DNA from 2 places in the Pseudoclavibacter sp. 8L genome. Region 2 is predicted to be linked to the other one. Evidence: riboswitches for the same ligand, from Rfam matches in the RefSeq annotation. Region 2 holds a riboswitch; the other holds the start of a gene.
The links. A riboswitch is a leader RNA that binds a small molecule or an ion and turns the genes downstream of it on or off. The one in region 2 is predicted to bind thiamine pyrophosphate.

Region 1 (4,534 bases), 830 kb from region 2:
AACGGCTCGTTGAAGGTGGCGTTGATGGTGCCCACGAGCCCGATGTGCTCGGTGACCGCGGCGATGGCGGCAAGCACGGGAATGGTATCGGGGCGCCCCGCGATGTCGTGGTCGAAGATCTCGCCCCGCCGCGAGCGCAGCGCGAGACCCTCCGCGAGGAAGAAGTAGTCGAACTTCCCCGCCTCCGCCTTCTGGGCGGCGTGCTTGAACGTCGAGAACTCGATCTGGCTCCCCGCATCCGGGTGCTCCCAGAGGGTGTGCTCGTTGACTCCGCCGACGTAGGCGGCGAGGATGATCTGCTTCTTGGTCACGATGATCTCCTGATCGAGTCGGGCCTAGACGGCGGCGTAGCGGTTCGGGACGGTGGTCGGCAGGCCGAGGAGGCCGCGCAGGGAGCGTGCTTCGTAGCGCTCCCTGAAGAGCCCCTTCTGCTGGAGGAGGGGAACGACATCGGCGACGATGCGGGGAAGGTCGTCCGTCACGACTCCGGGGTGCAGACGGAAGCCGTCGTAGCCGAGCGCCGAGAGCGTCTCGAAGTGCTCGACGAGCTCGGAGGCCGAACCGGTGAATACCGCCGGCGGCTGCCCGAGCGTGCGGCCCTTCGCGTCGAGGCGCGCAAGACGAGCGGCCCCGGTCTCCTCGGGCCCGTCGAGGAACACGGCCACGTCGACGTAGACGGAGAGCGGCTCGCCGGCACGGCCCACCTTCTGCTCGGCAGCCCGCACCTCCGACAGGATGCTCACGGCCGAGGCGACATCCGACGGGGTGACGAAGAGCAGATCGGAGCTCGCGGCGGCGAACTCGTACGGCACCTGGGCGTGCCCGAGGGAAGCGACCACGGGTTGCCCCTGCGGCGGACGCGGCGTGATCGACGGACCACGCACGCTGAACCATCTGCCCTCGAACTCGACGCGGTGCACCTTCGCCGCATCGAGGAAGCGGTCCGTGGAGGCGTCACGGACCTCCGCGTCGTCCTCCCAGCTGTCCCAGAGCCTGCGCACGACCTCGACGAAGTCGTTGGCCTCGGCGAAGAGGTCGCCGATGTCGGCGGTCGATGCGCGCTCGAGGGTCTCCAGGAACTCCGCCGGGTCGCGGCGCCCGAAGTGCGTGTGGTCCGACCCGATCGAGAGTCGAGCCTGCCAGCCGGCGCGACTCTCGCTCGTGTAGTCGAGCGTCGCGACAGCCTTGGAGACGTGGAAGGGCTCGGTGTGCGTCGTCGTGACGGTCGGGATGAGACCGATGCTGTGGGTCACGGGGGCTACCCGCGAGGCGATGAGCAGCGCATCCAGTCGACCCCGAACCTCGTCGGTGCGATCGTCGTCGTGCAGCCGCTCGGACGACTGCAGCGCCAACGAGTCCTCGATGGATACGAAGTCGAGGAGCCCCTGCTCGGCGAGCTGGACGAGCCCCACCCAGTAGTCGGGCGTGAAGAGCTCGTCCGGACGGGCGCTCGGCTCCCGCCAGGCGGCCGGGTGGATGCCGGCGCCATCGAGTGCGACGCCGAGGTGGATTCGGGGTGGGTTCGTCATGGTCTGACGCTAGGTGGCGCCTCGCGGCGGGACCACGGCGCCTGACGCACCCCGTTACGCGTCGCAACGTGGGGACATGTTCGTGGAGGCTCCTCGCACCAGAGGCGAGCATCATCGGGGCATGGCTATCAAGGGCGTACTTGCGCAGATCACCGTGTCCGACCTGGCTCAGGCTACGGAATATTACGGCAGGCTCTTCGGCCGTGGCCCCGACGAGAATCCGATGCCCGGACTTCTGGAGTGGCACTTCACAAGCGAAGCCGGCCTGCAGCTCTGGGCCGACTCGAGCCGCTCGGGCAGATCCACGGTGGTGTTCACCGAAGACGACCTCGCCGGTGTCGCCGAACGGCTCGACGCGGCCAGGATCGAGCACGGCGGAATCGAAGACGCCACTCACTTCCAGATCCTCCAGGTGCTCGACCCGGAAGGCAACCACGTGGTCTTCACGAGCGCAGGGAGCTAGGCGCGAACTGCGCCGGGGCTACAGTGTGGCCGTGCACGGGAGCCCGATGAGTCGGGCTGAGAGGGAGTACTCGAACTCCGACCGTTGAACCTGATCTGGGTAATGCCAGCGAAGGGAGTCAACCCACCCGTGCCGTCACGCTCCGACGGAAGGCACGCACATGGAAACCATCACCCAGGACCCGCTCGCATTCGGGGTGGGCGCACGAGTCACCGTCTCGGTCATGTCAGACCGATACGTCGACGTGATCCTCGCCGCACTCGACGCCGCGGACGCTTCCGGCCTCGTGCTCGAGACGGGCGACGTGAGCACCTACGCGGGCGGCGACGAGCAGTCACTGCTGCGCTGGCTCACCGACCTCTCGCAGCACATCGCGGCGACGGGACTGCACGCCTCCATCCAGGTGCTGCTGTCTCGCGGCTGCCCCGGCGAGGCCGTGTGCGATCTGCCGGGAGGCGCCGGCCCCAGGCAAGTGGATGCGCCCCGCGGCCGGAAGTCTGGCAGCTTCGCGAGTGCGGAGTGGGCGCTCTACCCCCTCGAGGATGCGGGCTCGGCGGAGCGGACGCCCGACCACATGCGCGAGATCTACGCGGCCATAGAGACGGCGAAGGCGAGCGGCACGTTCGTAGCCTCCGAGCACTTCGTGACGAAGCTCAGCGGCGACCTCGGGCGCGTGCTCGAGACGGTCGCGGTCGCCTGGGCGGGGGTCGGGGCGCACGTGCAGCATGTGACGAGCCACCTCACGATCTCGCTGAACAGCCCCAGCCACGCAGGCCGCCAGGCAGACACAGCAGTTGACTCGGCATTCGACGCAGCAGCCGAGGCCCGCGCATGAGCCTCAAGCTGCGAGACATCGTGCTCATGGTCGTGCTCGGCACGGTCTTCGGCTTCCTGTACTGGGCGCTCGTGCAGGCGTGGACTGCGCTCTCCATCGCGATGGGGCCGGCCGGCGACCTCGCCCAGCACTTCCTCTTCGGCGGCTGGCTGCTCGTCGCGCCCATCGCGATCGCCATCATCCGCCGGCCGTTCGTCGGTGTCATCGCGGAGGTGCTCGCCTCCGTCATCGAGGTCGTGTTCCTCGGCTCTGCCGTCGGCCCCCTGCTCTTCGTCGCCGCCGCCATCCAGGGCATCGGCAGCGAGCTGCCGTTCGCGCTCGGCCGGTACCGGAAGTACGGCTGGCTGCGGTACGCGATCTCCGGCGCGCTCGGCGCCGGCCTCGTGTTCTTCTACTCGGCGTTCCGCTCAGGCTGGTACGGCCAGGAGATCCTGTTCCTTCGCTTCGGCATCCAGGTCGCGTCCGGCATCATCCTCGGCGGTCTCCTCGCGAAGCTCATCGTCGATTCGCTCGTGCACACCGGCGTGCTCGACAACTTCGCGATCGTGCAGGACTCGAAGCCGCTTGCCGTGCGCCGTGCGGCCTGACAGCTCGAGCGTCGACATCTCGAGCGTGGACATCGAGGCGGTCGGCTTCGAGGCGATCCACTCCTCGGGAGACGGGCTCGGGCCAGTGGATCTGCGCGTGGCGCCCGGCGAGCACGTGCTCGTCATCGGGCCGTCGGGGGCGGGGAAGTCGACGCTGCTGCAGGCGCTCAGCGGGGTCATCCCCCACAGCGTCCCCGCACAGGTCAGCGGGCGCATCCGCATCTGCGGGGTGGATACGCAGGAGTCGGACGTGCCGCGCCTCTCCAGGCATCTCTCCGTCGTCGCGCAGAACCCGAGCTCATCGGTGTGCCTCCCCGACGTCGCCGACGAGATCGCGTTCCCGCTCGAGAACCACGCCTGGGCTCCCGAGGCGATGGGGCCAGCGGTTGACGCGGCCCTCCACCTCGTCGGCGCAGGGACGCTCGCCGACCGTCGCACGGCGACGCTCTCGGGTGGCGAGACCCAGCGCGTGGCCATCGCCGCGGCCATCGTCACGGAGCCCCGTGTCCTGGTGCTCGACGAGCCCACATCGATGCTCGACCCTGCGGGAATCGCGTCGGTCCGACAGGCGGTCGACGCGGCCTCTGCACGAGCATCCACGATCGTGCTCGTCGAGCACCGACTGGACGAGTACGCGGGAGCGCGCGGCATCGCGGGCCTCCCGGGACGAACGGTCGTGGTCGCGCGCGGTGGTGTCATCGCACACGACGGCCCGACGGCGCGCGTGCTGGTCGAGCACGCAGCGGAGCTGCAGGAGGCCGGGTGCTGGCTGCCGCTCGACGCGGAACTCGCCGCACTCACCGGCCTCGAGGGCGGACTCGCGAACGACGAGGTCGCGGACCGTGTCGCCGCGCTCGGGGCGCGCGCCGCAACTGGCGCAGCCGCAGCGGCGCCCTCGACGCCGACCCGCGAGGCGGAGGTCCTCAGCGTCGATAGCCTCGACGTCGTCGCTGGCGGGGCCCCGAAGCGCCCTCGCGCGAAGAACGCCGTAGAGGCGGTCCTCCGAGGCATGAGCTTCAAGCTCAGAGCGGGTGAGGTCGTGGCGCTCCTCGGCCGCAACGGATGCGGGAAGTCGAGCCTGCTGCGAACGCTCGCGGGTCTCGCGCGGGCGGGCTCGGGG
Region 2 (4,534 bases):
GTCGGTGATGTTCGCGTAGAGGAACTGCCCGTAGCTCGCCCCGCCGGGCTTGGCGTACAGCAGCATGCTCGTGGCGGAGACGGGGGCGGCGATGAGGAGGATCCAGCTCGATCGCAGGACCTCCATGGGGCGCACGCCGGCGACGCCGAAGGCGAGGAGCGAGAGCGTCAGCGCGACGGCCGCCGAGACGACGTCGAGCGTCGTCAGCAGGGGTATCGAGTACAGCACCGCCGCCAGGAACGGCGTGACCGGGTTCACGCGGTCGAGGAACCGTCCGCCGACGGGGAGCACCTCGAGCGGCACGCCGTCGGCGTCGACCTGGGGCGACCTTGCCGACCATGCCGGGCGGGAACCCGCCGAGGCGACGCCCGCGCCGCTGCCGCTCATGCTGGCACCTTCTCATTCTTGCGGTCGTGGGCTTCGATGCGGATGCGCTGGTCGCCGAGCACACGCACGAGCTGCTCGTCGTGGGTCACGGAGACCAGCGAGTGCCCCTCGGAGACGAGGCGAGACATGATCGTGACGAGCTCCGTCCAGGTCCTGCGGTCCTGCCCGAAGGTGGGCTCGTCGAAGATGAGCACCCGAGGCGCTGTCGCGAGGACCGTCGCGACGGACAGCCGACGCTGCTCACCGCCGGAGAGCGTGAAGGGGTGCGCTTCCGCGAGGTGCGAGAGGCGCAGCGCCGCGAGCAGCTCGTCGACGCGTTCGCTCGTCTCGCGTCTGCCCCGCCCCACCGCATCCGGTCCCACCTCGAGCTCGCGCCGCACCGTGCCGGCGACGAACTGGTGCTCGGGCTGCTGGAAGACCGTGCCGATCCTCGTCAGCAGCTGACGGGAACGCCAGGCAGAAGGATGCGGGCCGACCGGGCCCGCAGCGCGGAACCTGCCGAGCGCCCAGCCAGCACGTCGACGGTCAGCGTCTTCGCCAGCTTCCCGCAGGGCGCTGCTCGCACGCACGTCGCCCGCGACCGGCTTGAGCAGGCCAGCGAGCGTCAGCGCCAGCGTCGTCTTGCCCGCGCCGTTGGGCCCGAGCACCACCGTCGATTCCCCCGCCCGCAGCGTCGCGCCGAACTGCGTGTGCAGCGGATAGTCGGCACGCCCGAACCCCAGGCCGTCGGCGACGAGCAGGTCCTCGCCCGGGGCGCGCTCGCCCCGGGGAACCGTGGGTTCGTGGCCGCCTATCCACACACCCGCCGCGAGGAGCGACTCCCGCTGCTCCTCCAGGATCACGTCAGGGGCACCGTCTGCGAGCAGGTGCTGCTCAGTGCCGAGCACGACGACCCGGTCGACGCTCGAACGCCACACATCCACCCGATGCTCGATGACGATGAGCGTCGCGCCGGTGACCTCGGCGGCACGCACGACGGCCTCGCGAACCTCCTCGACACCGGCCGGGTCGAGGTTCGCGGTCGGCTCGTCGAGCAGGATGAGGTTCGGCCGCATCGCGAGCACGCCCGCGATCGCGAGGCGCTGGCGCTCACCGCCGGACAGCTGCGCGGTCGAGCGGTCGAGCGGCATCCGCAGCCCGACGGCGTCGAGCGCCTCGCGCACCCGAACCCAGGTCTCGGCGCGCGGCACACCGAGGTTCTCGCAGCCGAAGGCGATGTCGTCGCCGATGCGGGCGAGCACCGTGTTCGCCTGCGGATCCTGCAGGACCAGCCCCACCGCGCCGCGGGCATCCGTCGGATGCCTGCCGTCGACCAGCAGCGAGCCGAGCTCCTGCCCGTCGTCCTCGTGGTCGCCGAGCACCCCGGCAAGAGCCGCCAGGAGCGTCGACTTGCCCGCCCCCGACGGCCCGAGCAGCAGCACAGCTTCTCCGGGCTCGATCGTCAGGTCGAGCTGGCTGACCGCCAGCTTCGCCCGGTCGGCGTGGCGCCAGCCCCACCCCCTCGCCTCGACTCTCGCGCCCACGAGCGCTAGCCGATTCGCTTCGCGCTTCTGCCCGCCGCGAAGCGGTTCAGCGCGCCCGTCGCGGCGAGCGCTCGCGTGAGCAGCCAGCCGACGACTCCCGCCAGCACCGCACCGGAGACCACGACAGCGACCAGGTAGATCGTCAGGAACTCGGGGCCCTTCTCGATGTTCGCGCTGAGGAACAGCTCGAGCACCCACGCGGCGACGGCAGCACCCGCGCCCGCGAGCATCGCGACGCTCAGACCGAAGCGCCTGTAGAGGAACAGCGCGAAGATGAGCTCGGCACCGAGGCCCTGCGCGATACCCGAGTAGACGGTCTCGATCGACCACTGGCTGCCGAGCAGCATGGAGACGCACGCCGCGAGCACCTCGACGAAGAGCGCAGCCCCCGGCTTGCGGATGATGAGCCCGCCCAGCACGCCGCCGAGCAGCCAGATGCCGACCGCTATGCCGCCGATCCCCGGAGTGAACGCATCCATCGCCACGAACCAGGCGTAGCCGACGCTGTTCCAGAAGATGAAGATGAGGCCCGTCGCGACACCGAGAACGGCCGCCGTGACGATGTCGATGACCCGCCAGCGGAAGCGGCTCTTCGGCGCCTTCGCCTGAGCCGGAACCTGCGCTGCCGCAGTCGGAGATGGAGTCGAGGAAGTTGTCATGCTGTGTGCCCTTTCGAGTGAAAGTGCACGGGCGCAGAGCCGTGGGCGACCCTGCTCGGAGATGTGCCTCCCTGCGCTGGCATTACCCAGATCAGGTTTGACGGTCGAAGGCTTGAGCCTTCCTCTCAGCCCGGACTACCGGACTCCCGTGAACACCCCGAGTATAGGCCGTACCGCGGCCGGAGCTACTTCTTGAGCGCCTTGATGAGTCGCGGGAGGGCGTGCCCGACCGTCCACACCAGCGGAATCGACACGACGAGCAGCGTGATGATGTTCGGACGGAAGCTCGTGCCGAACTCGTCATCGACGTACGCGCCGACCGGCACGGCCATCCCGCCGCCACCGCCGCCCGACGAGTTCTCCTGACCCTCCTCAGTGCTCTCACCACCGCCGTAGCCGTACGAGACGAGAGCGACCGGAAGGATCGTGGACTTGCCGAGTTCCACCTTCTCGCCATAGGCGAGTGTGACGCCGAGCTTCTTGACCGAGTCCGTGAGGTTCTGTGTGAGGTTCGTCATGCGGCCAGCGTAGGTCGTCGACATGCCTGCCAACCAGGAGAAGTCCTGTGTGCTTGCGGGCGAGAGCGCTCCCACCCTTTGGTAGCTTTAGTGCCTGCATCCACACGCGATGTTCTTCGATGAAGCAATAGGAGCGTGCATGAAAACGTGGCCCGGAAATGCCTACCCCCTCGGAGCGACGTTCGATGGAAGTGGCACCAACTTCGCGATCTTCAGCGAGGCCGCCCACAAGGTCGAGCTGTGCCTCTTCGATGACGACGGCAACGAGGAGCGGGTGAGGCTCCACGAGCAGGACGCGCACGTCTGGCATGCCTACCTCCCTCACGTGCAGCCAGGCCAGCAGTACGGCTACCGGATGCACGGCGACTACGACCCGATCAACGGAAGCCGCTGCAACCCGGCGAAGCTCCTCCTCGACCCGTACGCGAAGGCGACGACGGGCGACATCGACTGGGACCAGTCGCTCTTCAGCTACAACTTCGGCGACCCCGACTCGTTCAACGACCTCGACTCAGCGCCCCACATGATGAAGGGCGTTGTCATCAACCCCTACTTCGACTGGGCTGGCGACCGTAAGCCCGGCATCCCCTACAACGAGTCCCTCATCTACGAGGCGCACGTCAAGGGCCTCACCGAGCTGCACCCGGACGTGCCGGAGGAGATCCGCGGCACGTACGCCGGCATCGCGCACCCCGCGATCGTGGAGCACCTCAAGCGGCTCGGCGTCACCGCCATCGAGCTCATGCCCGTGCACCAGTTCGTGCAGGACAGCACCCTCATCGAGAAGGGCCTCCGCAACTACTGGGGGTACAACACCATCTCGTTCCTCGCCCCGCACGCCGACTACGCCTCCCAGGGCACGGCAGGCCAGCAGGTGCAGGAGTTCAAGTCGATGGTGCGCACGCTGCACGCCAACAACATCGAGGTCATCCTCGACGTCGTATACAACCACACGGCAGAAGGCAACCACCTCGGCCCGACCCTCAGCTTCCGCGGCATCGACAACGCCGCCTACTACCGGCTCGAGGAAGACGACAAGCGGTACTACACCGACTACACGGGCACCGGCAACTCGCTCAACATGCGCCACCCGCACTCGCTGCAGCTCATCATGGACTCGCTGCGCTACTGGGTCACCGAGATGCACGTCGACGGCTTCCGCTTCGACCTCGCCTCCACCCTCGCCCGCGAGCTCCACGACGTCGACAAGCTGTCCACCTTCTTCGACCTCGTGCAGCAGGACCCGGTGGTCTCGCAGGTGAAGCTCATCGCCGAGCCGTGGGACGTCGGCCCCGGCGGCTACCAGGTCGGCAACTTCCCACCGCAGTGGACAGAGTGGAACGGCAAGTACCGCGACACCGTGCGCGACTTCTGGCGAGGCGAGCCATCGACGCTTGGCGAGTTCGCGAGCCGCATCACCGGATCCGCCGACCTCTACGAGCACTCC

Region 1: linked by a shared signal. The riboswitch ahead of GV007_RS04900 (YkoF family thiamine/hydroxymethylpyrimidine-binding protein) and the one ahead of GV007_RS00965 (ECF transporter S component) in region 2 are both predicted to bind thiamine pyrophosphate.

What each region holds. Positions count from the first base shown of each region.
Region 1 is NZ_LR733185.1:1,041,265-1,045,798, reverse strand. It holds gene GV007_RS04915 (NtaA/DmoA family FMN-dependent monooxygenase) at 1-311, opposite strand, end outside; gene GV007_RS04910 (LLM class flavin-dependent oxidoreductase) at 336-1,529, opposite strand; gene GV007_RS04905 (VOC family protein) at 1,651-1,992, shown strand; TPP riboswitch at 2,027-2,110, shown strand; gene GV007_RS04900 (YkoF family thiamine/hydroxymethylpyrimidine-binding protein) at 2,153-2,827, shown strand; gene GV007_RS04895 (ECF transporter S component) at 2,824-3,414, shown strand; gene GV007_RS04890 (ABC transporter ATP-binding protein) at 3,404-4,534, shown strand, end outside.
Region 2 is NZ_LR733185.1:213,034-217,567, forward strand. It holds gene GV007_RS00955 (energy-coupling factor transporter transmembrane component T family protein) at 1-387, opposite strand, end outside; gene GV007_RS00960 (ABC transporter ATP-binding protein) at 384-1,910, opposite strand; gene GV007_RS00965 (ECF transporter S component) at 1,916-2,569, opposite strand; TPP riboswitch at 2,620-2,729, opposite strand; gene GV007_RS00970 (hypothetical protein) at 2,755-3,087, opposite strand; gene glgX (glycogen debranching protein GlgX) at 3,227-4,534, shown strand, end outside.